DNA from 2 places in the Leifsonia sp. Y878 genome. Region 1 is predicted to be linked to the other one. Evidence: predicted binding sites of a transcription regulator. Region 1 holds the regulator's gene; the other holds the start of a gene.
The links. The regulator HspR, encoded in region 1, represses chaperone genes until heat shock. The targets are predictions, from matches to a motif close to AAGTTGAGTCNNNNNGACTCAACTT.
Positions count from the first base shown of each region.

Region 2: a site for HspR is predicted at 2,895-2,919, ahead of AC25Y4_RS13155 (Hsp20/alpha crystallin family protein). Genes of this name have one in related genera too.

Region 1 covers NZ_JBYHFS010000004.1:278,107-292,458, reverse strand. The annotation lists gene AC25Y4_RS14680 (EI24 domain-containing protein) at 278-1,099, shown strand; gene AC25Y4_RS14675 (glycosyltransferase 87 family protein) at 1,229-2,551, shown strand; gene AC25Y4_RS14670 (class I SAM-dependent methyltransferase) at 2,529-3,680, opposite strand; gene AC25Y4_RS14665 (heat shock protein transcriptional repressor HspR) at 3,888-4,304, opposite strand; gene AC25Y4_RS14660 (DnaJ C-terminal domain-containing protein) at 4,306-5,304, opposite strand; gene AC25Y4_RS14655 (nucleotide exchange factor GrpE) at 5,297-5,890, opposite strand; gene dnaK (molecular chaperone DnaK) at 5,890-7,758, opposite strand; gene AC25Y4_RS14645 (hypothetical protein) at 7,986-8,573, shown strand; gene AC25Y4_RS14640 (InlB B-repeat-containing protein) at 8,720-10,552, shown strand; gene AC25Y4_RS14635 (aldo/keto reductase family oxidoreductase) at 10,613-11,485, opposite strand; gene AC25Y4_RS14630 (winged helix-turn-helix transcriptional regulator) at 11,614-12,030, shown strand; gene AC25Y4_RS14625 (L-serine ammonia-lyase) at 12,031-13,428, opposite strand; glycine riboswitch at 13,628-13,726, opposite strand; gene AC25Y4_RS14620 (MFS transporter) at 13,863-14,352, shown strand, end outside.
Region 2 covers NZ_JBYHFS010000003.1:411,635-425,986, reverse strand. The annotation lists gene AC25Y4_RS13175 (phosphatase PAP2 family protein) at 1-364, opposite strand, end outside; gene AC25Y4_RS13170 (NADP-dependent oxidoreductase) at 451-1,368, opposite strand; gene AC25Y4_RS13165 (NAD-dependent epimerase/dehydratase family protein) at 1,432-2,307, opposite strand; gene AC25Y4_RS13160 (winged helix-turn-helix transcriptional regulator) at 2,418-2,843, shown strand; gene AC25Y4_RS13155 (Hsp20/alpha crystallin family protein) at 2,971-3,417, shown strand; gene AC25Y4_RS13150 (phosphodiesterase) at 3,643-4,575, shown strand; gene AC25Y4_RS13145 (stealth family protein) at 4,556-6,385, opposite strand; gene AC25Y4_RS13140 (DUF488 domain-containing protein) at 6,619-6,990, opposite strand; gene AC25Y4_RS13135 (thioredoxin domain-containing protein) at 6,987-9,038, opposite strand; gene AC25Y4_RS13130 (hypothetical protein) at 9,112-10,230, shown strand; gene AC25Y4_RS13125 (RidA family protein) at 10,335-10,742, opposite strand; gene AC25Y4_RS13120 (winged helix-turn-helix transcriptional regulator) at 10,820-11,194, shown strand; gene AC25Y4_RS13115 (NtaA/DmoA family FMN-dependent monooxygenase) at 11,221-12,639, opposite strand; gene pnuC (nicotinamide riboside transporter PnuC) at 12,742-13,407, opposite strand; gene AC25Y4_RS13105 (siderophore-interacting protein) at 13,407-14,352, opposite strand, start outside.

The sequences.
Region 1 (14,352 bases):
TTCGGCGGCCGACAAGGTCAAGCTATCGCGACGCTTCATCGCATCCGGGTTGGTTGGCAGGAACTTCAACAGAAGTTCATAGAAGCCCAACAGGATTCAGATCGCCGTTACTGCTCCTGAACGCAGGCGTCACTTCGTGTTTATCTGCGGAATGGGCCGACCCACATCGGGCAAGCCATCGCCTGCGCGCAACTAGTGGATGGAGCACGCAATCCCCTTAGGCTTGCAGCGTGGACCACTCGACGCCAAACGACCGCACAGCCCTGGGGCCCTGCCCATGCTGAGCGCATTCTTCAACGGTATTGGCCTGCTGCTGCGCGGCTTCGGCTTCTGGGGCCGCCGACCACGCGCCATGATGCTCGGCCTCATCCCAGCGGCCATCGTGTTCGCACTGGTGCTGGCCGCGCTGATCGCCCTCGGATTCAACCTGCAGGCGATCGTGGACTGGCTCACTCCCTTCGACGAGAGCTGGCCGCGCCCGTGGCAGAACATTGTCACCACGGCAACCTCGGCCGTGCTTTTCGGTGCGGCCATAGTGCTGTCGGCCGTCACATTCACCGCCCTCACGCTCGCGATCGGCGACCCCTTCTATGAGCGGATCTGGCGCGCGGCCGAAGACGCGGCCGGCGGCCCCATTCCCGAGGAGGGAGCCGGCTTTTGGCGGGCGGTGCGCAGTTCGCTCTGGCTGCTCTGCCTTGGCGTGGTCACCGCGCTCGGGGTCGGGCTCGTCGGGTTCGTGCCGCTCGTCGGCGGAGTGCTCGGGCCCGTCCTTGGCGTCACTCTCTCCGGGCGATTGCTCGCCGTTGAGCTGAGCTCGCGGGCTTTTGAGGCGCGCGGAATACCGAGCGCGACTCAGCGGATGCTGCGCCGCGGCATCCGCTGGCAGTTGCTCGGCTTCGGCGTTGGAACCCAGTTGCTGTTCATGATTCCGTTCGGCGCCGTTTTCAGCATGCCGGCCGCCGTTGCCGGATCGACGTTCCTCGCTCGCCTGGCGCTCGACACCGCACGCGTGGCGGGTGCGACGGCAGTGGGCCAGGCACCAGCAGCGGCGCCGCGCGCCACCCTTCAAGAGCCCCTTCAGGAGCCGCGAAACCTGTAAGGAACGGCTGAGAGCACTCTCAGGGCAAACCCCACATCGTCGGATACCGGCCATGTGCTTTTCACCTCTGGCTCTTAAACTCCACGGTGTGGCCGCTGGTTGCCACAGTCGTCGGCTGAAAGGCACGCTATGTCCGCTTTCTTCGATCGTGTCGACCGAAGGATCAATGGTTCCCTCTCCACGGAGCAGCGCACCTGGCTGCACACGCCGCGCGGTCTTGTCTTCGGATTCACCGCCGTTCATGTTGTCTTCCTGGTTGCCCTGCTGCCGGTCATCCTCACCGGGCACGAACTCGGCGACCTGGTGCTCTACCGAACCTGGGCCGAACAGGGCCTGAACCTTGGCGTCTGGCAAGGCATCAACACGGAGTGGGTGTATCCCATCGGGGCGCTGGTTCCCATCGTCTTTGCGGCACTCGGCGGGCCGTACCTGTACCAACTGCTCTGGTTTCTGCTCACGACGGCGCTGAATGCCGTCGCCGTCGCCGCGCTCACGAATTGGGGGCGCAGCGTCCGCGGCTACACGGCGGCCTGGTGGTGGCTGGGCTTCACCTTCGTGCTCAGCCCGGTCGGCCTGCTTCGACTGGAAGGCCTCACCGCCCCGCTCGTCATCCTGGCCCTGGTCCTCGTGGCCAGGCGCCCTGTCGTGGCCAGCGTGATTCTCACCATCGCCACCTGGATCAAGGTATGGCCGGCGGCCGTCATCCTCGCCGTCGTCGTCGCGTCGAAGCACCGCCTCACGGTCATTGCGACCGCGATCGCCGTCACCATCCCGATTGTCGGGTTTGTGTGGGCGGCAGGCGGCATCCGTTTCATTGCCGGCTTCGTCACGATGCAGTCCGGCCGTTCGCTGCAGCTGGAAGCGCCCATCGCCACGCCGTGGGTGTGGCTGGCCGCCTTCGGGCAGCGGGACACGTATATCTATCAGAACTACGCCATGGCGACGCGGGAGATCGCGGGGCCAGGAGCGAATGCCGTCGCGGCCGCCATGACGCCACTCATGTTCGTTGCGATCGCCGGGATCTTCGTGCTCATGGTGCTGGCCGCCAGGCGCACGGCCGCGCGGTCTGAGCTGCTGCTGCTCGGTGCCCTCGCGCTCTCGGGGGCCTTCGTCGTGTTCAACAAGGTCGGGTCGCCGCAGTACATGCTCTGGATTGCGCCGATCGTCGCCGTCGGCATCACCCAGAACTGGCGCCGCTGGCGCACCCCCGCCTACCTCATGTTGGCGATTGGCGTGCTGACCACGCTCATCTTCCCCGTCTTCTACCTGCCGTTGGTCGACGGCGACCCCTTCGCGGTGGTGCTGCTCACGGTGCGGAACGCACTTCTGGTCGCCGTCTTCGCCTGGTCGGTCGGCAAGATCTGGCAGCTGATCACGGCTTCCACACCCACATCCGCACCGGTGATGGCGCAGCAATCACCGCAGATGACTAGGCGCGCTTCGACACCGTGACGGTGAACTTCGTGTTGCGGCCCACCTGCTGCGTCGGCCCAACGATGCGCGTGAGCGGTGACCGATAGCCGAGATGGCTGTTCCACACGGTCCACAGTTCGCCCCCTGGCCGCAGCACCCTGGCCGCGTCCTCAAACAGCTTGAGCGCAATGCCGGCGTGCACCGACGAGCCAATGTGAAACGGCGGATTCAGCACGATCAAGTCAGCGGATGCGTCAGGCTGGCTACTCAGCGCGTCATCCTGCACGACCTCCACGCGCTCAGACACACCGTTCGCCGCAGCGGTCGCCTGTGCCGACAGCACGGCGGCTGCCGACTGGTCGCTGGCGATCACGTGAACGTCAGGACGTGCCCGCGCAATGGACACGGCCAAGACGCCGGTTCCGCAGCCGAGATCGATGACGGATGCCGCATCGGACGTCATCCGGTCGATGAACTCGAGCAGGTAGCGGGTTCCAATGTCGATAGACGTGCCGGCGAAGGCGGCGCCGTGCGCGCAGACCGTGAGGTCGAGGTCGGCGTGGTACTCGCGGTGCGGCCACGCGGAGGGGGCGGCGGTGGCATCAGAGGTGTTGGCGGCGGGGCTCAGCGGGTCACTCGCGATGAGCACGCGGGACTTCTGCCTGGCCAGCGACGCCGTGACGCTGCCGAAATGCCGGGCAAGCACGGTGTTCATGGCGGGGGTCATGTGCTTGAGGCGTCCGCCGGCGAAGACACGCACGTCTGGAGCGGCGAACCTGGCGATCGATTCGGCGATCTCGTCGAGCGCCCCCAGGCTGCGCGGCAGCTGGAGCAGCACGACGCGGGCGCCTGCGAGCAGGGCGGCGTCCAGTGGGAGCGAGCGGTAGGCATCCGTCAGCCCTGCAGCAGCGGCGTTGGCGGCGAGGGCGCGTTCGCCCGACATGCCGTCCTGGTGCACCCGGATTCCGGTTGCGCCATGCAGCGCTGCGGCACCAAGCGTGAGCGCGCCGTAGTGGTCTTCGAGCACCACGACCTCGTCAGGGGCGACCGCCTCCAGTGCGGCGGCGGCCTCATCGAGGATCAGTCGGTCGCTGGCGTCGAACGCAAAGAGGTTGTCGGCTTCGACGTCTGGCCATCGGCGGAGCTGCTCGAACGAGAATTCTGTCACTTACGCAACGGTACCCGAGCCGGGCACCGCCGCGGATGCTGCGAGCGTGCCTCGACACCCGCAGCACCCGCTGCGCGGGTCCAACGCAGCTTTGCGGGTGTTGTAACTACAGCGCGGCTGCGTTCGACCCGCGTGGCTCGATTTCGAGACGCGGCCTCGTTCCTCGGGCGCTCCTCAATCAACGAAAGAGGAGCGAGTTCGCAGATGCTACCTGTGGTCGAGCGGGCGCCAGATCGCCACGGCGTTCGACCGCCGCGTGCGCGTGCCGGCCCGCATTGAGATGACGTCGCCTGCTGAGCCCGCCGCGAACACGCGCCGACCAGGGCGGTTGAGCAGTTCGTCGGCCAATGCCGATTCGAGCTCGCCCACCCTGGCCCGCAGGCCGTTCACTTCGTCTTCCAGGTTGAGAATTCGCCGGATGCCTTCCAGGCTCACGCCCTCGCCACTCAACTGGGCGATCTCGCGCAGTTTCGCGACATCGCGCATGGAGTATCGGCGCGACTTACCGAGCGTGCGGCCTGGGCTCACCAGCCCGATCCGGTCGTACTGGCGCAGGGTCTGCGGATGCATCCCGGCCAGTTCGGCCGCCGTTGAAATCACGAATACCGGCGAATTCTCGTCCACGTCAGCCTCTGGCCCTCGCCAGGAGATCCTCTCGCGGATTCTCCTTCGGCAGAGCCTCGACGAAGGCAGCGAGTTTCTCCTCTGCCTCCTTCGACAGGTGTGATGGCACGGCAACCTGAACCACCGCGAGGAGGTCCCCGGTGCCCTTTGCAGAACTGACACCGCGGCCCTTGACCCGAAGCACCCGACCGCTCGGCGTGCCGGGAGCAACCCGCAACTTCACGGGGTCCCCGCCGAGGGTAGGCACTTCGATGGTCGCGCCGAGTGCAGCCTCAGCGAACGTCACGGGAACGGCCACCCGAAGGTTCAGCCCGTCACGTTCGAACACGGGATGCTTGCGCACATTGACGGTCAAGATGAGGTCTCCGTTCTCGCCGCCATCCGGACTCGGCTGGCCCTTGCCACGCAGCTTGATCTTCTGACCGTCGGCAACGCCAGCCGGAATCTTCACCTTGAGCGGGTGACCATCCTGCGTCTGCAGGGTGATGGTGTCACCCTTGGTCGCCGTAATGAAATCAACCGTTGCGGATGCCACAACATCGCGTCCGCGACTCGGCCCGCCATAGCCACGGAATCCGCCGCTGGCGTTTCCGTAGCCGGGGTTGCCGCCGCCGAACATGCCACCGAGGATGTCGTCAAAACCACCCTGCTGGAACGAATAGCTCTGCCGCCCGCCGGTGCCGCCGCCGAACATTCCGCCGAAGACATCGTCGAAACCGCCCTGCTGGCCGCCACCGCCACCAGGGGCAGTGAAGCGTGCTCCACTGCCCATGGCGCGAACCGCGTCGTATTCCTTGCGCTGTTCTGGATCGGAGAGCACGGAGTGCGCCTCGCTGATCTCTTTGAACTTCGCTTCGGCTGTCGCATCTCCCGAATTGGAGTCCGGGTGATACTTACGCGCGAGCTTGCGGTAGACCTTCTTCAACTCGGCCGGGGTGACGTCTTTCGAGACCCCGAGAACCTTGTAGAAGTCTTTGTCGAACCAGTCCTGGCTAGCCATCGCTCGGCACCTGGACCACGACCTTGGCCGCGCGAAGCAGAGTGGAACCGAGGCGGTAACCCGTCTCAGCGACATCCGCTACGGTCTCAGTGCTTACGTCAGCGCCTGGCAGCTGGAAGATCGCCTCGTGGATGGTGGGGTCGAATGGCTCCCCCACTTCACCGAACGAGGTGAGTCCGAGCTTCTCGACGCTGCTGCGCAACTTCGCGGCGATGGTGGCGAATGCCGAATCGCCCTCGAGGTCACCGTGCTTCTCAGCGCGGTGCAGGTCATCGAGTACCGGCAGCAGTACCTTCACGACGTCGCCTACAATGCGCTCCCGCTCAACCTCACGGTTAGCTTCGGTGCGCTTGCGGTAGTTGGCGTACTCAGCCGTGATGCGCTTGAGGTCGGCAAGGTGCTCGTTCGAGGGATCTGCAGCCTCGATGTTCGCCGCGTCCAGGATGTCCTGAACCGTCAACTCGTCTTCTTCGATCCCGTCGGCCGTCGCCTCGGGGGCGCCAGACTCTGGCGCCCCTTCGGCCAACGACTCATCCACGGGCTCGTTCACGGGCTCGTGCTCGTGCTCATGGCTGTTGTCAGTCATTACTTCTTCGCTTCGTCTTCGTCTTCAACAACTTCGGCGTCAACCACGTCCTCGTCGGAGGAAGCGGATGTCGGCTGCTCGCCTGCATCGCCGGCGGGAGCCGAAGCGCCCTCAGCCTGGCTGGCAGCGTAGATCGCTTCGCCGAGCTTGCCCTGGCTCTCGTTCAGCTTGTCGAACGCGGTCTTGACTGCGTCATCGTCGTCACCGGCGAGCGCCGACTTGAGCGAGTCGACATCAGCCTGGACCTCAGACTTGACGTCTGCGGGCAGCTTGTCGTCGTTGTCCTTGATGAGCTTGTCGATCGAGTACGCGAGCTGCTCGGCGCCGTTCCGAACTTCAGCGGCCTCACGGCGACGCTTGTCTTCTGCAGCGTTCTCTTCACCCTCGCGAACCATGCGCTCGATGTCTTCCTTCGCCAGCGCGGTGCCGCCGGTGATGGTCATCGACTGCTCCTTGCCGGTGCCCTTGTCCTTGGCGGACACGTGCACGATGCCGTTGGCGTCGAGGTCGAAGGTGACCTCGATCTGCGGGATGCCGCGCGGAGCCGGTGCGATACCGGTCAGCTCGAAGGTGCCGAGGTTCTTGTTGTCACGCGTGAATTCGCGCTCACCCTGGAACACCTGGATCGCCACGGACGGCTGGTTGTCATCCGCTGTGGTGAACGTCTCGCTGCGCTTGGTCGGGATGGCCGTGTTGCGCTCGATGAGCTTGGTCATGATGCCGCCCTTGGTCTCGATACCGAGAGACAGCGGGGTGACGTCGATGAGCAGAACGTCCTTGCGCTCGCCCTTCAGCACGCCGGCCTGGAGTGCGGCGCCGACGGCGACGACCTCGTCAGGGTTGACGCCCTTGTTGGGGTCCTGTCCACCGGTCTCCTGCTTCACGAGCTCTGAGACGGCGGGCATACGGGTCGATCCACCAACGAGAACGACGTGTGAGATGTCGCCGACCTTGATGCCGGCTTCACGGATGACGTCCTGGAACGGCTTCTTGGTGCGGTCGAGCAGGTCCTGGGTCATCTGCTCGAACTGTGCGCGCGTGAGCGTCTCGTCGAGGTTGGCGGGGCCGTTCTCGGTGAGCGACAGGTACGGCAGCTGGATGCTGGTCGACATGCTGCTGGAGAGTTCCTTCTTGGCCTGCTCCGCGGCTTCCTTCAAACGCTGCTTGGCGATCTTGTCGTTCGAGACGTCAACGCCGGTGGTTTCCTTGAACTTCTTGATCAGGTAGTCAACGATGCGCTGGTCCCAGTCGTCTCCACCGAGGCGGTTGTCACCGGAGGTGGCGCGAACCTGGATGGTCGAGAAGTCGTCGTCCTTGCCCACTTCGAGGAGGGAGACGTCGAACGTTCCACCACCGAGGTCGAAGACCAGGATGAGCTCGTCTTCCTTGCCCTTGTCGAGGCCGTATGCGAGGGCTGCAGCGGTCGGCTCGTTGATGATGCGCAGAACGTTGAGGCCCGCGATCTCACCGGCTTCCTTGGTGGCCTGGCGCTCAGCGTCGTTGAAGTAAGCGGGAACGGTGATGACGGCATCCGTCACCTTGTCGCCGAGGTACTGCTCAGCGTCGCGCTTCAGCTTGGCGAGGATACGTGCCGAGATCTCCTGCGGGGTGTACTTCTTGTCGTCGATGGCGACGGTCCAGTCGGTGCCCATGTGGCGCTTCACGGAGGAGATGGTGCGGTCGACGTTGGTGACGTTCTGACGCTTGGCGGTCTCGCCAACGAGCACCTCGCCGTCCTTGGTGAATGCGACGACAGACGGGGTGGTGCGAAGGCCTTCGGCGTTCGCGATGACGGTGGGTTCTCCACCCTCAAGAACGGCAACCACCGAGTTGGTGGTTCCGAGGTCGATACCTACTGCACGTGACATATGTGCGTCTCCTTCATTGCTTTCGGTTGTGGTGCTGTATTTCAAACTTGTGCGGCGCTTCAAGACTTGAGCGCTGCTGGCTCAAGTATTCCATCGCGGAGATTTTGTTGTCAAGACGGCCAACTGAAAGTTGAGTGTGAATGGCTCAACTTTGAGCGAATGCCGGTCAGAGGTGTTTTCTGCCGGTTCCTGGTACGGGGGCCAGCGATCGTCCCTATGCTGTGCACATGCAGCGATCTCGAGGCATTCTGACCACGCTCCTTCTCGTTACCGCCACCGCGCTCACGCTCAGCGCGTGCGGTGCGACGCCCGACGTCCCTCCAACGTCGAGTGCCACGGCTCCGTCGCCAGCCCCTGCCAATACCCCTGTGTTCTTGGGCCCTGGCACACCCGTGCCCACCGCGGCTGCGGCGCCCAACTCGGCTGCCGCGCCCACCTGCGACACCGCGCTCGAGCCGGCTGCGTACGACGATTTCGCGGCATCCGGCCTGACGTCGAAGGAGTTCACGCAGTGGTGGAGCACCGACCTGCAGTTCATCCTCGACGACGGCGGCATGGTCTGCCTCTGGGGCAACATGGGCGACGTGATGGTCGTCTTCGGGCAGCTCGCCATGTCTGACGCCGAGTGGGACACCTTCAGGGCCTCGCTCCTCGACACCGGATATGTCAGCGACGACGCGTCATTCCCTGGCTACTTCAATGAGCCGGACACCGATCCGAACTACGTTGACGGTGGCTTCGTGCATCACGATGGCCAGCTGTACTACGCCAGCTTCCCCGACATGCTCGAGTGGGTGCCCGGACTCCCGTCCTGACCCTGCTTCGGCGGGTTTCCGCGGCGCGTTCCTTCGCCTCGTTTCTGCGCCCCGTTCTCCCCATAATTGGGGCCAGTTCTAGCCTGCGCCGCGCTGCGCCGCGCCGCTAGCCTGTGCCTACATATCTAAATAAGGGGACTTCAACGATGTTTGCCGCAGCACGCGCCACGCCTGCCCGTTTCCAGCACACACCAGTCGGACGGACAGCGGCAACCCTTACCGTCACCGCAGCTCTGCTCGCGTTCGGCTTCACCGCTGCCCCTGTGCAGGCCGCGTCGGCCGCCACGACGGTCACCGATGCCGCTGGCCTGATTGCGGCATTCGCCGCGGGCGGAACGGTGACCCTCGGCGACGACATTGACGTTCTCTCGGGTCCCGCTCTCAAGGTCTCCGCCGGGTTGCCGGTGACGCTCGATTTGAACGGTCAGGATTTGACGGCCGTCGGCGGGTTTAACCTGGCCGGGGTCGGAGTGCCTGCTGGTACGGAGTTGGTCATTGTCGACAGCGGAGCCAATGGATCGCTCACCGCCACCGGCGGGGACGACGCCGCAGGAATCGGCGGCGGGCCGTTTGAAGATGGTGGCACTGTCACGATCAACGGCGGAACCGTCACCGCACGAGGAGGAACCGACACCATCGGCCTCCTCTCCGGCGGCGCCGGAATCGGCGGCGGCTTCCTGGGCGAGGGCGGAACCACCACGATCACCGCGGGAACTGTTACCGCACAGGGTGGCGCTTCATCGGCCGGAATCGGCGGCGGCTACAGCGGCAGCGGCGGGACGACCACGATCAGCGGAGGCACCATAACCGCGACGGGCGGAGACCAAGGTGCCGGAATTGGCGGTGGCAACGGTGGAAAGAACGGCGGGATCACAACCATCTCCGGCGGCACCGTCACCGCGCAGGCAGGAATCTACGCCTCCGGAATTGGCGGAGGACAGGGCAGCGTCGGCGTCGGCAACGGCGGCACCGTCACCATCACCGGAGGCGTGGTTACGGCCAACGGCGGGTTGCAGGGTACGGCAATCGGCGGCGGTGCCTTCACTGGTGACGGCGGCGCATTGACCATCGGAAGCGGCGCGCAGGTCACGGTCTCCGCGTCATCCGCTCCCGGCTCGTTCCTGATCGGCGGCGGCGACAGCACAGCTGCATTCGGTTCGCTCTCGAACAACGGAACCCTGACAATCACGCCCGGCAGCACCCTGACCATTCCGGCGGGCACCACCGTGCAGAACTCCGGCACCATCGTGAACAATGGCGCGATCGGCGGGGCAGGGACGATCACCAATACCGGTGCGATCGTCAACACCGGCTCCATCGGCTTGACGGGCAACATCGGCTCCAACAGCTTTGAGCTCACCTTCGACACCACGGGCGGCTCCGGCGCTACGCCAGCGGCCGTCCCTCCGCTGCGCGTATATGCCAGCACGCTTGCCGCGGCCCAGCTCACCCTTCCGACGCTGGCCGCGCCCCTGCACTACGGGTTCAGCTGGTCAACGGATGCTGCGCGCACCACCGCCATGACGCCGACGACGGTCCTGACCCGCGACCTCACCCTGTATGCCACGTGGACCCTCGACCGCCATGTGATCAGCTTCGACGCGCAGGGCGGCAGCGCCGTCGCATCCGTCACCACCGACTACGGCACGACGATCGCCGCGCCTGGCGCGCCGACTCGCACAGGGTTCACCCTCAACGGTTGGTACACGGCCGCGACCGGCGGCACGAAGTGGAACTTCGCGGGCACCGTGACCGGCGACGTTGTCCTCTACGCCCAGTGGACCGCCGTCGCAGTAGTCACGCCGCCCACGAGCACCCCAACGCCGACCGTCACACCCAGGGTCACGCCGGCGTCAGTCGACCCGAAACTGGCATCCACCGGTTTCGACGGCGGTGCGGCAGGGCTCGGAGCGCTCATTCTCCTCATCGCAGGGCTCGCCGGAGTCCTCGTGCGCCGGCGCCGCGCCAGCGCGGTCTAAGCGCCACATTTGGGCCTCGTCATCACACGAAGGCGAGGCCCCGGACGTCCGTCCGATCGGCTAGCGGCCGATCGTGTCCAACTCGGCGACGTCGTCTGCCGAGAGCGTAATCCCTGCGCCAGCGATGTTCTCGCGCAGGTGCGTGACCGACGATGTTCCGGGAATCAGCAGGATGTTTGGTGACCGCTGCAGCAGCCACGCCAGGGCGACCGACATCGGCGTCGTGCCCAATCGCGACGCCACGGCTGAGAGCGCTTCGGACTGCAGTGGGCTGAAGCCACCGAGCGGGAAGAAGGGCACGTAGGCAACGCCCTCGCCCGCGAGCATGTCGATCAGCTCGTCATCATGGCGGTGGGCGAGGTTGTACATGTTCTGCACGCACACGATCGGCCCGATCGCCATGGCCTCTGCCACCTGCTCAGCCGTCGCGTTGCTCACGCCGAGATGCCGGATCAGGCCCTCCTCCTGCAGCTCGACGAGCGCTTCGAACGACTCGGCGATCGAACCAGCCTCTGGCCCCTCAGCGTTGCCGAGCCGGAGGTTGACGAGGTCGAGCGTTTCGAGGCCGAGTGCTTCGAGGTTCTCATGCACAGCACGGCGCAGGTCTTCGGGTCGACGGGCCGCAGGCCAGCCGCCCTGCTCGTCGCGGTTCGCACCGACCTTGGTCACAATGTGAAGGGATTCGGGGTACGGGTGCAGCGCTTCGCGGATGAGCTGGTTGGTAATGCGCGGCCCGTAGGCGTCGCTCGTGTCGATGTGTGTGATTCCGAGTTCTACGGCCTCACGGAGCACGGCGAGTGCTCCATCGATGTCAGCGGGCGGGCCCATGACCCAGGGGCCGGCGAGCTGCATAGCGCCGTATCCGAAACGCGAGACCGTCAGGTCGCCGAGAGACCAGGTGCCGCCGGGAAGTGTGGTTGAAAGCGTGGTCAAGTTTTTGCCTTTCCGTGGAATGGGGCTGGTGCCGAATGGCTCCTTGCCCCAGTATGAGGAAGTAACTTCCCGTCGGGAAGTAGGCACTTTCAGGTGCGTTAGTTACCCGCGGGTGGAAGGAACCATCGATGGCAACCATGACCGCCGCCGCACAAAAGGCGCAGAACAAGACGAACTACGACGCCTTCCTGGCCGTCTGCCCGAGCCAGAAGCTGCTGGACCGGATCTCCGACAAATGGGTCACGCTGATACTCACCGCGCTCGGAAGCGGCCCCGACTGCATCGGCGAGGCCGGGCCGATGCGCTATTCGGAGTTGTCCCGCACGCTGGCCGGAGTCAGCCCGAAGATGCTCACCCAGACGCTCCGGTCGCTGGAGCGCGACGGATTAGTCAGCCGCACCGCGACACCGACGGTTCCCGTCACGGTCACCTACGAACTGACAGATCTTGGACTGTCGTTGCACCAGATGATCCGCGGACTCAAATCGTGGGCGGAGACGCACATGGATGAGGTGCTTTCCAACCGCGAGTCCTACGCCAGCTAGCTAGCACTCCACCACGTTGACGGCGAGGCCGCCGAGCGCGGTCTCCTTGTACTTCGAGCTCATGTCCTTGCCGGTCTCCCGCATGGTCACGATCACCTCGTCGAGTGACACCCGGTGCGTTCCGTCTCCCCAGAGCGCCATCTTCGCGGCGTTGATGGCCTTCCCGGCCGCGATCGCGTTGCGCTCGATGCACGGGATCTGCACGAGGCCTCCGATGGGATCGCAGGTGAGGCCCAAGTTGTGCTCCATCGCAATCTCGGCCGCGTTCTCCACCTGCTCTGGCGTGCCGCCGAGCACCTCGGCCAGGCCGGCGGCGGCCATCGACGACGCAGACCCCACCTCGCCCTGGCAGCCGACTTCCGCGCCTGAGATCGACGCCTGCTCCTTATAGAGGACGCCGACGGCACCGGCGGCGAGCAGGAAGCGCACGACGGCGGCGTCCTTCACCTCCTGGCTGGCGGTATCCATGCCGGGCGCATAGTGCGTGGCATAGAACATGACCGCGGGAATGATGCCGGCTGCTCCGTTGGTGGGCGCGGTGACCACCCTGCCGCCCGTTGCGTTCTCCTCATTCACGGCGAGCGCCACGAGGTTCACCCATTCCTGCCAGAACTTCGGGTCGCGGTTCGGGTCTTCGACGAGCAGACGCTGGTACCAGGCCGGCGCGCGGCGGCGCACATTCAGCCCGCCTGGCAGCGTTCCGGTGCGCGCGATGCTGGAGTTCTTACACTCCTCCATCACGTCGCGGATGTGCAGCAGCCCGGCCGTCACCTCGGGCTCAGTGCGGCTGGCGAGTTCGTTCTGCAGCATGACACCGCTGAAGTTCAGCTCCTGCTCCCGGCAGTGCGCGAGCAGCTCGGCCGCGGTCCGGAAGGGCAGCGGGAGGTCCTGCTTCGACGCAGCCAGTTGCTCGGCCTTGGTCTGCTCCTCCCCCTCGCGCACGATGAACCCGCCGCCAACAGAGAAGAAGGTGGCCGCGTGCACAACAGCGCCAGCGGCATCCGTCACCTCGAATTTCATGCCGTTCGTATGGCGTGCCAGCACGGTGAGCGGGTGCAGCACCATATCGCTTTCGGCATACGGCAGTGAGCGGATGCCGGCGAGCACGAGCGCGCCGTCGGCCGCGATCCTGACCAGGCTGGCTTCGACCTCTTCCGGCAGGATCAGCTCTGGATGGCGACCTTCGAGGCCGAGCATCACGGCCGTCATGGTGCCGTGCCCACGGCCGGTGGCGGCGAGGGACCCGTACAGGTCGACGCGAAGTCCTACTGCGCTCTCGGCGAGACCGCGCTCGGCCAACTCGCTGGCGAACACGGCGGCTGCCCGCATCGGCCCAACGGTGTGCGAACTCGAGGGCCCGATGCCGACGGAGAAGAGGTCGAAGACTCCTACAGCCATGAGCTGTTCGATGCGAAGAGGGAGCGGAAACGGGATGGGGTCACGAGGATCTCCGATGGTCAGGCCGCGCAGGGCGCGGGCAATCGTTGAGTCCTCCCCGCTCTGTATCGGACCTGAGAGTTTCCGCGCCGGCCCTGGCTGGGCTGACGCTTGCACCGTCGGTGGGTCAGGGTGAATGCCTGGCCACTTTTCAGAGGTGCCTACCGCAGCGGTACAGGGGCCTGAGAGATTCCTGGGGAGGATTTGCTCCTACGGCGCCTGCCGAAAACTGCCGGCAGAACTCTCCCGCAGCGGATGACTGGCGTGTGAAATTGTGGGTTGTCAAAACCATACCTGAGTTCCCTCCGCTGCGGCCGGTGAGGCCGAGGCCACAAGGGGGTCCCCGTTCGGGTCACCTTCCCCAATTGTTCACCGCTCGCCAGTAGCCTGAACTCATGAACGAGCACTCCAAGCCGGAGCCCACGAATTCGCCCCGCAACTTTCCGCCGTCGCACCTGACCAGGCCAGACGGAGCCGCCGCGACGATCGGCGTGGATAACGCCCAGGTGGAGTCGGTCGCCGCCCAGAAAGCGCGCAAGGGCAGAGTGCTCTCCTGGAGCTTGTGGGACTGGGGCGGAGCGGCCTTCAACGCGGTCGTCACCACGTTCGTCTTCACGGTCTACCTCACCGGCGAATCCTTCGGCGGCGAGGCCTTCGTCTCCAGCCAGCTCGGCTGGACACTCGCGGCCGCCGGCCTGATCGTTGCGCTCCTCGCACCCATCACCGGGCAGCGTTCCGATGTCTCCGGGCGTCGCAAGTTCTGGCTGGCCATCAACACGTATGTCGTCGTTGCCGTCACCGCACTGATGTTCTTCGTCGAGCCCTCCCCCTCCTACCTGTGGCTGGGGCTGCTCCTGCTCGCCGTCGGTACCGTCTTCTTCGAGT
Region 2 (14,352 bases), on a different contig from region 1:
AGCCCTCAACACCGAAGTCCGGCCGGCTGAGAATCGCGTACTTCAGGATCTGCGTGGTGGCGGCAGCCGCTGCAGCCGCAGAAAGCGCGACGACCAGGGTGATCCAGTTGCGTCTGACCAGGGCAATAACGATGGTGAGCACGAAGCCGACGATGCCCGAAATTGCCGGCAGCGCATCGAGAATGCGCCGCGTGAACGGGGTGACGCTGCGCCAGCCGAAATCAGCGCCGTTGTAGGCGAGCTGGTCGATGAGCTGCCCGGCCTCCGTGCGCACGAAATAGACGTAGAGCACGATGAAAGCGGCAACGAGGCAAACGGCGGCGACCAGGTAACGTCCCGGCGAGTTCGTCTGGTTCTGGCGCACCCTTCAACCTTTGCACACCGAAATCGGTGATCGAGCCACCAGCCTCCAGCGGCGGCCCAGACCAGGCCCAGTCAGACCAGGCCCAGTCAGACCAAGCCCAGAACGACCTTGCCCCGCAAATGTCCGCCGATCAGGTGCGCGTACGCATCTTTCACGCGTTCTAACGGATAGACGCTGTCGATGGGGAATACGAGATCGCCCGCCGCGATGAGTTCCGCCACCTTCTCCAGTTCGCTCACGCCGGCCTGTGCGCCGCCGACACCCTGGATTCCAGCATCCGTTCGATGGCCACGCGCAGCGATGGTGTTGATGCGGTGCCCTGGCACGCCGAGCTTGAGTGCCGCGTCGATGCTGGAAGGGCCGTTGTTGTCGAGGGCCGCCGTGACGTGCGGCGCGACGGCGCGAATACGGTCGACCATGCCCTCGCCATAGGCAACTGGAATGATGCCGAGGCCGCGCAGGAAGTCGTGGTTGGCCTCGCTCGCCGTGCCGATGACGGTGGCGCCGGTGCGCTTTGCGAGTTGTGCAGCCAGCACGCCGACGCCGCCGGCCGCCGCGCTGACGAGCACGGTGTCGGCGGAGGTGAGTCCGAGCGAGCGCACGGTCGCCCATGCCGTTCTACCGACGATATCGAGTGCGCCGGCCTCGTCCATGCCGAGCGCCGGGGGCTTGCGAACGACCTGGTCGGCGTCGATGACCAGGTAGTCGGCCTGGGCGAACATCCGCTTGCCCCCCAGCACCTCGTCACCAAGGTCGAAATCGACAACGCCTGTGCCGATCTCATCGATCACTCCGGCGAAGTCATTTCCGTTACCGCACGGAGGCTCAGCGTGATAGGCGGCAGCCGTTGGCCCGCCGCGAAAGATCTTCCAGTCCACCGGGTTCAGGCCGGCAGAGTGAACGCTCACGCGCACTTCTCCTGGCGCAGGCGACGGCGGATCGTCATGCACGATGTGCAAGACCTCAGTGCCACCGAATTCGTCAAACCGCACGTAGCGAGCCATGCCGACAGCCTAGGCAGTGCTTTGTGCTTCGGCTAGGGCAGCCAGCACCGCGACGGCGAACGACTAGAGAGCCACCGGCGCGGCCACGCTCAATTCGGCTATGAGCGATGGTGCTGCCGGCCGCCAGCCGAGTTGTTGCCTGGCCGCGTCTCCCCTGGCCTGCTGGTCGAGCAACAGGGCGTCGGCGAACGCGCCTCCCAACCGCGCGCGGGTGGCATCGGCGCTCTCTGGCACGATCTCGCCCGTTGGCCCGACGACGGCACGTCCGAGTTCCCGCACCGTCGGATTCTCACCGCTTGCGCCGACGAACCGCGTGTTGCCAGGTGATGTCTCAAGCGCCCGCACGTACAGGTCGGCGAGGTCGTCGACGTGCACTGTCGCCCAGTGCTGGTCTCCGTTGCCAACCAGCGTGAGCGCGCCGCTCTGCGTGCGTGGTGCGTCGCGGATGATGCTGATCGGGATGCCACCGCCGTTCCCGTAGACGATGGCCGGCGACACCACGCTGGCTCTCACAGCGGATGCGAGGACTCGCGCTTCCCGTGCAGCTCGCCACTGTGTCAGTGCTGGCGGATCGAGGGGGCTGTCTTCGGTGATGGCCGCGTTGTCGCCCCATGACCAGATGCCACCCGTGTGGACGTACGGTTTTCCGGTGCCACCGAAAGCTGAGATCACCGCGTTCAGGATGGCGTCGTCAAACGCTGCGGCGCTGCCCTCCGCGGGGGCTGCAGCGTGAATGGCCCCGTCGACCTCACGCAAGCGGGCGACCAGCCACGCCTCATCCGTCACATCGTGCACGAGCGCCGTCGCCCCATCGGACGCGACTCTTTGGGCTGCCCCGTCGCTGCGCACGACGGCCGTGACAGTGTGTCCGCTCTGCTGGAGCCGTCGAAGAACCGCCGAGCCGATGTAGCCGGTGGCACCGGTGAGAAGAATATTCATGCCTGCATCCGTTCTGATTGTCGTTGTGGTGTTGATTCGTTGTGCTGTTGACCACTTTCGCCAATAGTATGAATTAGATACTGGATACTTCAACGGAAGTCGGTTACCCCTTGGATAGCATCGCGATCCCGAATGACACAGGCGCCGTGTCATACGACGCCCTCAAGCCGTCATGTCCGAGCCGCGTGATCCTCGGTCGCATCGGCGACAAGTGGACTCTCCAGGTCTTGCTCTCGCTGAACACGGGGGTGAAGCGCTTTTCGCAGCTCAAGAACGACATCGGCGTCGTGACACCGAAGGTTCTCACCGAGACGCTGCGCGCGTTGGAGCGCGACGGCCTGCTCAGCCGGGAAGTGTTCGCCCAAGTTCCCCCGCGCGTCGAGTACACCCTGACACCGCTCGGGATCTCACTGCTCGAACCCGTCCAGGCGATTCGAGTGTGGGCCGAAGCCAACGTGGAGCAGATTCTGGCGGCGCGCGAGCAGTCCGACGACGCTGGCCAGGCCGCAGCCTTGCGTTCGCTCAAAGCCAACTGAGAATTCGTCGTGTCCGTTGGCAGGCATCCGGCACCGGTGTTTAATTGTCAATAGTTGAGTCCCCTCGACTCAAGTTATTGACATGCGATTGAGAATCGGGTCTCGACCCGGAGCTAGGGAGTAGACAATGGCGAACTTTGACCCACTACGCGACATCGACCGTTTCGCGGGCGCACTGCTCGACAACCGACTTGGGCCGCGCCGGATGCCCATGGACCTGTACCGCGACGGCGATGTTTACCTGTTGAACGCCGACATGCCCGGCATCGATCCTGGTTCGGTGGACATCGATGTCGACGGTCAGCTCCTCACCATTCGTGCAGAGCGCACGCTCGCCAACCACGAGGGCGTCAAGTGGATCACGCGCGAGCGCCAGGCCGGATCCTTCCTGCGCCAGCTCCAACTCGGCGAAGGCGTCGATGTTGAGCGGATCAGCGCCAGCTACGCCAACGGAGTACTGAGCGTCACCATCCCGGTCAGCGAACGGGCGAAGCCACGCAAGGTGAAGGTGACGACCTCAAGCAGCGAGGGCGCGCTCTCGGTCGGCGAGAACAAGCCGCAGTCCGCCGAGTAGCCGGCACCGCTTTGCCAGCACCGCGAAAGCGCACTGTGTGTCGATCTGACATTGTCAGACAGACACACAGTGCGCCTTCGCGTGACGCACACAGTGCAGCAGGCGTACAGGCGCACTGCGCGTGGCGTACACCGGATGTTCAACTACCCGTGTTCGAATATCGGCAGTACCGTTAGTGCATCCGCGCAGAGTGTGCACGTGACAACGAATGGAATCTTCGTGAGCATGCGAACGGCCGAATACCCCAGGCCGGACCACTTTCTCATCCACCTCAGTGATACGCACCTTCTTGCAGGGGGCAATCGCCTCTACAACACGGTGGACAGCACGCGACACCTGGTTGAACTCTTCGCCGCTGTCGAATCATCGGGGAGCCGTCCAGAGGCGATCATCTTCACCGGTGATCTTGCCGATCGCGGCGAGCCAGGCGCCTACGACGAACTACGAGCGATCGTCGACCCCGTTGCCAAACGCCTCGGCGCCCAGGTGATCTGGGTGATGGGAAACCACGACGACCGCGCCGCGTTCCGCACCGGGCTGCTCGACCAAGGTCCGACGACAACCCCCGTCGACAGCGTCACAGAGATCAACGGCCTGCGCATCATCACGCTCGACTCGACTGTTCCTGGCGCGCACCACGGCGAGGTCACGCCTGCCCAGCTCGAGTGGCTCGATGACGTGCTTGCCGTTCCAGCGATCGACGGTTCCATCCTGGTCATGCACCACCCCCCGATCCCGAGCGTGCTCGACCTGGCGGTGTCCGTCGAACTGCGCGATCAGGGCCCGCTCGCCCAGGTGCTGCGAGGAACGGATGTCCGCAGCATCCTGGCCGGACATCTCCACTACTCGTCCACTGCGACCTTCGCGGGAATCCCCGTGTCCGTGGCATCCGCCACCTGCTACACCCAGGATCTCACCGTGCCCGTTGGAGGCACCCGCGGTCGCGACGGTGGCCGCGCGTTCAACCTGGTGCATGTGTACCCCGACACGGTGCTGCACTCTGTGGTTCCGCTCGGCAGCTACGAGGCTCTCGACTACATCGACGCAGACGAGAGCACTCGTCGACTGGCGGCATCCGGAATTCAGATCCTGCCGGCCGGATCGGTCCCGGTTTTCCGGGAACCGCCGATGACCCGGCCTATCCCTGTATTACGCTGATCGGCAGTGAACTGACCGGCGTCGAATCGCTGGCCGCGGTGCCCACTGCGGGCTCGCTGGCGCCACGAGAGTCGTCACTGGCCAGGCCAGGTGCGCTCACGCCATCGGCAAACCCGCTCGCGCTGGACTGTTCCACATGCTCCCATGGGGCAGGGAATGGGAAGTAGCGGTCGAGGAAGCTCGTGACGGCCTCGCGGCGCACCTCGTCGGAGATTTCGGGGAAGCTGCCGTCGTTCAGGCAGAACATGTCCTGGTCGCGCCGCTTCCGCAAACGATCCATCTGGTGCAGTGCACGCTTCAGCGTCGTTTCAACATAGAGCGAGCGAGCCTGGGTCTGCGCGACCGCGCGCCCGGTCATAAGCCCGTAGTAGTGGTACAGCGAGTTCGTCACCGAGATGTCGGTGGACGACCTGAACCGGCTGGCCGCCGTGCGGGCGAAGTCCTCGGGGAACTCGGCCTCCAGCTCGCGCATCACACTCTTCCGCATGGGAGCTGCCGTGTGCTCCAGGTGCCGGGTGGTCACCTTGCCAAAACGCTCGTGCAGCAGTGCGCGGTTGACGCGCGCGGCGTTTTCAAAGCCACTGCGCTCCGGCTGGTTCTCGCCGAGGCCGATGCGCGTTGACGCTTCGATGAACTTGGAGATGCCGCCGGGAGAGAAGAACAGGTCTGGCCCGATCGGACGACCGAAGAACATGTCGTCGTTCGAGTAGAGGAAGTGCTCCGCCAGGCCGGGGATGTTGTGCAGCTGGCTTTCCACGGCGTGCGAGTTGTGCGTTGGGAGCACGCTCGGATCGGCGAAGAACTCTTCACTGCGCATGATGGTGACCCGCGGGTGGTCGGCCAGCCATGCCGGTGCTGGCGAGTCCGTCGCGATGAAGATTCGACGGATCCACGGCGCGAACAGGTACACGCTGCGCAGCGCGTACTTCAGCTCGTCGATCTGACGGAAGCGGGCGTCGGAGTCGTCACCCTCTCCCACTACGTATGCCTGCATCCGCTTGGCGCGTTCGCGCTGGAAATCGCTGGATGACCCGTCGACCCAGGAGAAGACGAGGTCGATGTCGAAGCTGACGTCGCTGGCGAGGTCGTCGAACATGCTCTGGAAGGTGCGCCACGTGCGACCGTGCAGGTCGATCGTGGTCTCGCGGGCCTCTGAGCGAGGCAGCCGAAGCCGCATCAGCGCGTTCTCGACGGGGGCGATGATCTCGTCTTCGCCAAAGCGCCACAGTTCAAATTGGAAGGCGGTGTCCGCGCCGTAGCGCAGGCGACCGATCGGCTCGATCCGGGGGCGATACACCCGGAAGACGTTGGCTGAACGGTACGTGAGCAGCCCGTCGTCGGCGAGGAGCGCCGATCCGGTGTCGTCAGTGTGCGTGTCACCGTTCGGCTCGATGGTGACCGGACGCACGTAGAACGGCTCGTTGGCGAACTCCTCGGCGAGCACGCGGGTGATCTTCTTGCGCGCTGACCGATTGACGGCGATGACCAGCCGGCCGCCGTCGCCCCTGACGAGCAGGAATTCGATGCCGGCACGCGTCAGCGCGTCGTGTACGGCAACCAGGTCACTGACCATCGACTCGTGTGGCGTGAAATGCCCCTGCGACAGGGTGATCTCACCCTTCCGCACGACGACATCGTCTCGATCGAACCGGCGAGTTCTGGCATCCGTTGCCACCAGCACAAGTTCCGGTTCACGACTGAGGGACAGTACCGGGATCGCAGCTGTGTCAGTGCTCGCAGCATCAGCCTTGCGGAAGCCGTCGCCGTCGCCCTGAGGCGAGATGTCGTCTGATCGATCGATGGGTGCCATGGTCCTCCTGGAAGTGGAATCACGTGAGTAGGGCACAGTGTTCTGTGCCGAAGAATGTGCGTTCGATGGTGAACGTCGGCGCCGGGCGAGGGGTTCTGCGATTCCCAGCCCCCCGGTGGAAATCGCCAGAAGATCAATGGTGGCGCTTGGCACAGTCTACGCCGCAGATTGCTGCTTCCATGCACGTTCTGAGAGCGTGGTTTTTCGTGGCCCATTCGGGGGCCAGTCCGAATCTATTCGTTCAGGAATTCAGCCAGGATCCTGGCGTGATTTACCCGTGGATCATGCGCCGCATACAACAGCGTCGTCGGCCGCTTCGCCGCGTCGTTCTGCGCGATGAGACCCACCAGCGCGGCGACGGCTGCGACGCTGTCCGGGTTCTCGGTGAGCTCGGCTCTATATCGCGTCGCGAACTCGTCCATCCGGTCTGGATCGTGGTTCCACCACGTGCGGAGCTCAGGACTGGGTGCCACGTCCTTCACCCAGGCGTCAAGGTGCGCGTCTTCCTTGCGCACGCCGCGCGGCCAGAGTCGATCGACCAGCACGCGGCAGCCGTCCTCCGGGCTCAGGTCGTCGTAAATCCGCTTAATCTGTACGTCGCTCATCTCTCCATTGTGCTGTCAGCGTCCCCCGCCGCCAACCCGCGCACCCACTCAGTGGGGTCGGTGACCGGTACCCGGCACACGAAGTTGTGGCACAGATAGGCCGTCGGCATCCCCTCGAGAGCGGTGCGACCGGCGACCAGCTCGAATCCCGCCGCCACCCAGTCTTTCGCCTGGGCTTCGGTCACGATGACCGCGGTGACCGTGGCCAGCGACACGGCAGCGGATGCCGATGCGCCAGCCGATGCCGATGCGCTAGCGGATGCCGGTGCGCCGGTCTGGCCGACGGGGTTGCGCAGGTGGCCGAGGAGCCCGCGAGGATCTGCACTGGCTGCCTCTGCATTCGGAGACACCACCACGAGCTGCCGGGGAGGAACGACCAGCCGCGCCATGACGCCAAGTGCGGCACCGAACGCCAGCGGGCGCTCTGGGGCGATCGCGGCCAGCGCTGCGAGGCCGGCCTCTGCGGCCTCCCGGTAGCGCTGCTCCTCCGTCAGCTCGTAGAGCAGCCGGCATGCATCGGCCAGCGCGCTGATGCCAGACGGGTAAGCCCCCTCAGATGGATCGATCTGCACAGCGAGCCTCTGCCCGACCAGGATCGGGTCGGCGCCATGCGGAGGTGCGAACACCGCGGCGTGCGGCTGCGATCCAGGGCCGGTGCCCGCATCAGCTTCCGTGGCAGCGTCAGCGTCGGTGCCCGTGTCGGTGGCTGAACCTAGAGTGCTGTCAACAAGGTCCCGCGCAATCGTGGCGTATCGCGACTGCCCCGTCACCATCGCCAGCTCGAGGAGGCCCCGTGCGAACATGCCGTAGTCCTCCAGCGTCGCCCGCGCCGCAGAGAGTCGCTGGCCAACGGAGGCACGCACCAGCTGCCTGTCAGCCAGCAGATGGTGCGCGATGAGGTAGTCGGCGGTCGAGCGGGCAGCGGATGTTGCTGTGTCGTCTCCGAACACGAATCCAGCACGCGCCAGCGCACCGATCGCCAGTCCGTTCCAGCCGGTGAGCACTTTCTCGTCGAGGGCCGGCGGGGTTTCCACGGCGCGGTCATCCGCTTCGAGTGAGTAGTACCCACCCTCTGTGCGCTGGCCGTTGACCGTGCTCTCCGAGTCTTGTGCGCTGGCGAAACCGCCGCTCGGCAGCTGCATCACGTCGGTCAGGAAGCGCGTGATTCCGGTCGCGACGATGCGCGCCCACTCCTCGCCGGTCAGTTGCCAGGCGCGAGTGTAGAGATCGAGCAGCTGCGCGTTGTCGTAGAGCATCCGCTCGTAGTGCGGTTCGCTCCAGTCCGCCCGCACGGCGTAGCGGAAGAATCCGCCCTCGACCGGGTCACGGAGCGGCGACGCCCCCATTCGCTTCAGCGTGCGCAACGCCAGTTCCGTTCCCGACGATGAGGACGCGCTGAGCAGGAAGCCAAGAGCAGGCGCCACGGGAAACTTGGGGGCACCGTCGAATCCACCATGCGTCTGGTCTTCGTAGGCGATGAGTTCGTCGACCGCCGCCTGGAACTCTGTATCAGTCGGCAGCGGCTCCGTCGATCCGCTCAGCTGGCCGGCCGCATCGGCAATCGCAGCGGCGATCTGATCGGCGCTGGCCTCGACGGCGACTCGCTGGTTCGTCCAGGTCTCGGTGACGGCTTCGAGCACCTGCGGGAACGAGGGGCGCCCGAACGATGGCGCCGGCGGGAAATAGGTGCCGGCGAAAAAGGCCTTGCCCTGTGGTGTCACGAAGACGTTGAGTGGCCACCCCAACTCTGGCGTGAAGGCGCTGGCCGCGGCCAGATAGCTGGCATCGACATCAGGATGCTCTTCCCTGTCGACCTTGATACTCACGAAATGGTCATTCAAGTACTCGGCAATTGCCGGGTCGCTGAAGGATTCCCTGGCCATCACGTGACACCAGTGACAGGTCGAGTACCCGATGGAGACGAGCACCGGAACGTCGCGCCGGGCAGCTTCGGCGAATGCCTCTTCGCCCCAGCCGAACCAGTCGACCGGATTGTCGGCATGCGAACGCAGGTACGGGCTGATGGCCTCTGCAAGTCGGTTAGGCATGTTCTATTCTGCCTCCTACTCGTATGCAAAAGGCGGAGTAATCTTCACCGTAACGGACGGTTTTCACTCAGTGATGCGGGCATCAGAGGCCGAAGAATTGTGGTCGGCTGCGCAAGCCAATGCGCAACTGCTGGTTCGGCTACGCACCGAGTATGCCGGGCGCCATGACGTACTCGACGCGCTCTGGTGGGCCGCGCATCCGCTCACGACCTCTCCACGGCAGGTGCCGGACCCGGCGTCGCACCTCGCGAGCCTGCAGGCCGCGGTGTTCTCTCGCCGAAACGAGACGGAACCCCTGATCGAGGTCACGTACCACACCGGGTACAGCGTGCGGATGACGAAATCGGAGCACAAGCTCAGGGTGCTGCTCCAGGAACTGGCCGACGATGAGGCAGCGCTCGATGCCCTCCTCGAGCGGATGCGGGATCACCCGGCGGCGGACACCGGAACGGCTGTGCCACCCGACGCTGACACTCGCGCTAACCCTCGCGCTAACGCAGACGCTGACCTCGACACTTCCCCCGACCCTGCCCTCGCTACAACAAGCCTGGCTGATCCGACGCACCGCTGGGGCCAGCGCTCACCCCCGGCCTCGCCCCCAGAAACGCCGCCAGAATCACCCCCGAACACGCGATGGCGGAAGCGGCCGGCCACGAGCGTCCTCGTGGCGATCGGCGCCTGCGTCGGAATCGTGGCTGGCCTTATCGCTGGGGTGTGGTTGAAGGGCATGCTCGATCAGCCAGGGACAAGCACGGCCGCCGTGTCGAATATGTTCGCCGCCTTCGAGACCACGGGCTCCCCGCAGCCACCCGGCAGCGCGAGCGACGTGCTGCAGGTCTTCGACCAGCCCGCTGGGCTCCCGGGCGGCGAGACGTTGAACCTCGGGCGGGGTTTCGTCAACGAATCGATCAGGAGTGTGTTCGGCACGGTGCGGCAGCCGGGCGGATACGGGGTCTACGCCGTGCAGCGGGAAACGGATGACTATTGCCTGGTCATCCTCGACGGCTACCAGGGCATCAGCTCTGCGTGCGCGAGCTTGCGCGTGCTCCAGCAGAACGGGCTCTGGCTGATGAGCAGGGTCGTCGCGAAGTTTGCCGGCGGGGACAACCCACACAGCCCGCTCTATGTTGATGTCGCCGTACGGTGGGCGCCTGATGGCACGTTCTCCCAGCACGCCGTCCCGTCGCACTGATGGCCGAGGTGCAGACTACGCGAGCACCGTGCGTGCGCTGGGTATGACGCACCAGCCAGAAGCGTTACCGCGGCAAGACGTGGAGCAGGCGACGAGGCGACGGCTCAGTCAAGTACGGCGTATGCCTCGAGTTCGACGAGCACGTCGGGTTCGAACAGAATGTCGACACCGATGAGCGATGCCGGCGGCATCGGCTGAGGCAGACCGAGTTCCTGGGCCACGAGTTCGACGCCTGCCATGAAGTCGCCCATCTTCTCTGGCGACCACTGGGTGGCAAAGAAGCGCAGGCGCACGACGTCGGCGAACGTCGCACCCGCTCCGGCGAGCCCGCGGGCGGTATTACGCAGCGTCTGGGCGACCTGCCCGGCCAAGTCGTCCGCCATGTAGTCGGTGTCGGGGTCCCGGCCGACCTGTCCAGCGACGTGCACATGGCGGGTACCCGTCGCGACGGAGACGTGGGCGTAAGGCACGGGCTGGATCATGCCCTCAGGGGATAGCAGCTGCACGGTCATAGGTTTCCTTAGTTCGAGCGAGTAGGTACCCCATGTCTACCTGGTGCACGAAGGGAACTTCAACGAGACTAGGTGTCATGAACGAAACCTCCCACGCCGACGCTGCCCTGCTCCTGGTCGATGAACCGCACCGCGAACTGCTCGACCAGGTTCTCGACAAGTGGTCACTGCAGGTACTCGATGTGCTGTGCGGCCATCCCCTGCGTTTCAACGAGCTGCGCCGCGAGATCCCGGCCATCGGGCAGAAGTCGCTCACCGCTACGCTGCGTCGCCTTGAACGCAACGGTATGGTCGAGCGCGTCGTGATCACCACGCGTCCCCTCGCCGTCGAGTACCGAGTCGCCCCGATTGGCGACACGCTCAACGAGCTCATCGACGCGCTACTGCGCTGGACGACGGCGAACATGTCCGAGGTGGAGCGGGCGCGGGCACGGTTCGACGACGAGGAATAGCGCGCCGCTCGCCTGCGCTGCTCGCCCTACGCCGTCCGGCTACCTGCCTGCTCCTGCTGCTCCCGTTCGACGGCGTGCAGGTTTCGTGGACGGTCAAGGCCCAGGTGATCGCGCAGGGTTGACCCGGTGTACTCGGTGCGGAACAGCCCGCGCCGCTGCAGCTCAGGCACCACCAGGGTGGTGAACGCCTCGAACTGGTCGTTCATGAAGGCTGTGAGCACGTTGAAGCCATCGACGGCACCAGAGGTGAACCACTGCTCGAAGTGATCGGCCACCGAGACGGCATCCCCCACGACGACCGATGCCGGAATCACGTGCGTCACGAGCAGATGCCGGTACGTGACCGGCCGCGATGCGCTGCCAAGCCTGCGCCCGGTCCGCGCGGCAACCGTCTCGAGGAGTTGCTTGCCGACATCGCTGAAGCGGGCAGCCACCCGAACGGGAACGAGGTCGTCGAGTCCCCGAGGGCCGAGCGCCACCCCAACCACCTGTGACAGCGCACGGATGCTGCGCCCCTTGGGGAAATCATCCGCTTTCGAGAGCTCTGACCCGTCGTCAAGGGGAACCAGAGAGATCAGGGTGTCGAAGATGTCCCAGGCTTCCTCCCGCGTCTCGGCCACGATGGGCAGCACAGGCGTGATCACCTTGAGCTGGCCGGGGTCGCGTCCGACGTCAGCCGCTTCCTGCTTGATGCGCGCGGTGAATGCCACGGCTTCGGCAAGCGACGGCAGGGCGACGAGAGCCAAGTCGGCCTCGTCCCGCACCAACTGCCGCGAGCGCAGCGATGTGCCGGCGTGTACCAACGGCAGGTGTCCCTGCACGGGCCTCGCCACATTCAGCGCCCCCGCCACACGCACGTGTTCGCCGCCGTACTGGGCGCGGTGCAGCTTGGACGGGTCGATCAGCGCACCGGTCACACGATCGCGCACGAATGCGTCGTTCTCCCAGCTGTCCCAGAGCAACCGCAGCGCATCAACGAACTCGCCAGCCTGGTCGTAGCGGTGCTCGTTGCCCCAGTGCTCGTCGCGCCCGTGGTTGCCGGCTGCGCGCGGCTCGGCGCCCGTCACGACGTTCAGCCCGGCTCGCCCACCGCTCAACCGGTCAACGGATGCCGTCGCCCTGGCCAATGCGTAGACATCCGTGTATGTGGTGTTGGCCGTTGCGATGAGGCCGATCTTCTTCGTCACCCCGGCCAGGAAGGTGATGGCGGATAGCGGGTCGATGCGAGCCAGCAGGTACGGGTCGCGGAACTCCAGGTCGTGGCCGGTCGCCAACCAGTCGCCGAAGAAGAGGTAGTCGAGTTTGGCGGCTTCGGCCAGTTTCGCCGTCTTGCGGAGCACGGCCGTGTCGTCGAGTGGGTTGTTGTGGGCGCCGGGGTACCGCCAGCCAGACGGGTATGCCCCGAGGGCCCTGAACATTGCTCCGAGAATGATGTGCTCGCTCATGCCTGCACGCTATGCGCATCGGGCGCGCCCCGGCGAGCGTGTTACGCCCGGCAGTTCACATGACGCAACCGGACGTAATGTAGCCCGGTGGTCGAGGAGACCCTAGGTGAGGGCTGGTGCGCCACTCTGCCTGCGCTGCACCTGCATCCAGACGAAGAAGCCGGCGAGCGTGAACGCCCCGTAGAACACGTACATCAAAGCGGATGCGTAGAAGCCAGCGCTGAACAGCAGGGGAACGCCCACGAGGTCGACGGCCACCCAGATGAGCCAGAACTCTGTCCATCCCTTTGCCATGCCGTAGGTGGCGAGCAGCGAGCCGGTAAAGATCCAGGCGTCGGCCCAGACCGGTTCGTACGATCCAAGTGCGGTGAAGATCGGCGTGAGCACCAGTGTTCCGGCAACCATGCCGACGCCGAGGAGAATGCGCACTCGATTGCCGGCCCACCGCGGGGAGACGGCAATGTGCGTCGTCGAATTCCGACTGCGCGACCACTGGATCCAGCCGTAGATCGACACCACGATGAACATGATCTGTCGACCGGCCTGGCCCCACAGGTTGATCGGGTTCGGGGTGTCGAACACCGCGCCCAGGAACACCGTGAAGAGCAGCGCGTTACCGACAATGCCCACGGGCCACGCCCAGATCTTGCGGCGCATGCCACCGAGTGCACTGGCCAGCCCGAATGCGTTGCCGACGATCTCGCGCCAGAGAACCACCTGGTCGCCGATATGTAACTGGGCGTCGAACAGCCACTCGATCAGGTTCATTAGCGGGTGGAGCGTTCCGGGACCGCTGCGTCAAACTGTGCCGCTTCGACCTGCGCCGCTTCAACCTGCGCTTCTGCGTCGTCGACGGGGGCGTTCCAGTCGCGCTTGGCCGAGCGCCAGCCGTCTTCGGCCAGGCCGCGCTTCCAATACCCGGAGATGGAGAGGAAGTCACGCGGCACGGCCTTGTCCACCCGCAGGAAGCGACGGATCTCGCGCACGAATCCGGCGGCCCCGTGCACGAACGCGTGCACCTGGCCCTCGGGGAACGGAAGGTCGCGCACGATGGCGACGATGGCGGCATCGGGGTCTGTGCCCGAGTCAGAGCCAGAGCCAGAGCCAGAATCAGTAGTGCCCTGCTCGTCGCGGTGCACCCAGGTCACATCGAGCTGCGCCGCCGTAACAAGGGGGTACTCATCGGCCGCGGTGCCAACCTCGATCACGGCAACGGCGGTCGCCGTGGCGGACAGTGCCTCGAGCGCGCGGGCGATGGCGGGCAGTGCTGAGTCATCGCCGACGAACAGGTGCCAGCCGGCATCCGCTCTGGGCGAATATGCCCCGCCGGGACCACGTACGTACAGTTCGTCGCCGGGCTGAGCGGATGCTGCCCACGGACCGGCGACACCCTCATCGCCGTGCACCACGAAGTCGATTGACAGCTCGCCGAGTGCGGCATCCCAGCGACGCACCGTGTAGGTGCGGAGGACTGGCCAGAACTCTGTCGGGTGATCGAGCTTGACCTGTTCGACGTCGTACGGCACCGCATAGGGCGCACCGGTGGGCGCGAAGATCAGCTTCACGTAGCTGTCGGTGGGTGCGGACTCCGCCATCGGGAAGTCGGCCAGGCCTTCGCCGCCGAACACCACGCGCACCATGTGCGGGGTGATCCGCTCTGTGCGCAGCACGCGAGCGCGCGCAACCGACTGAACTTTTCGCTCACGGGGCAAG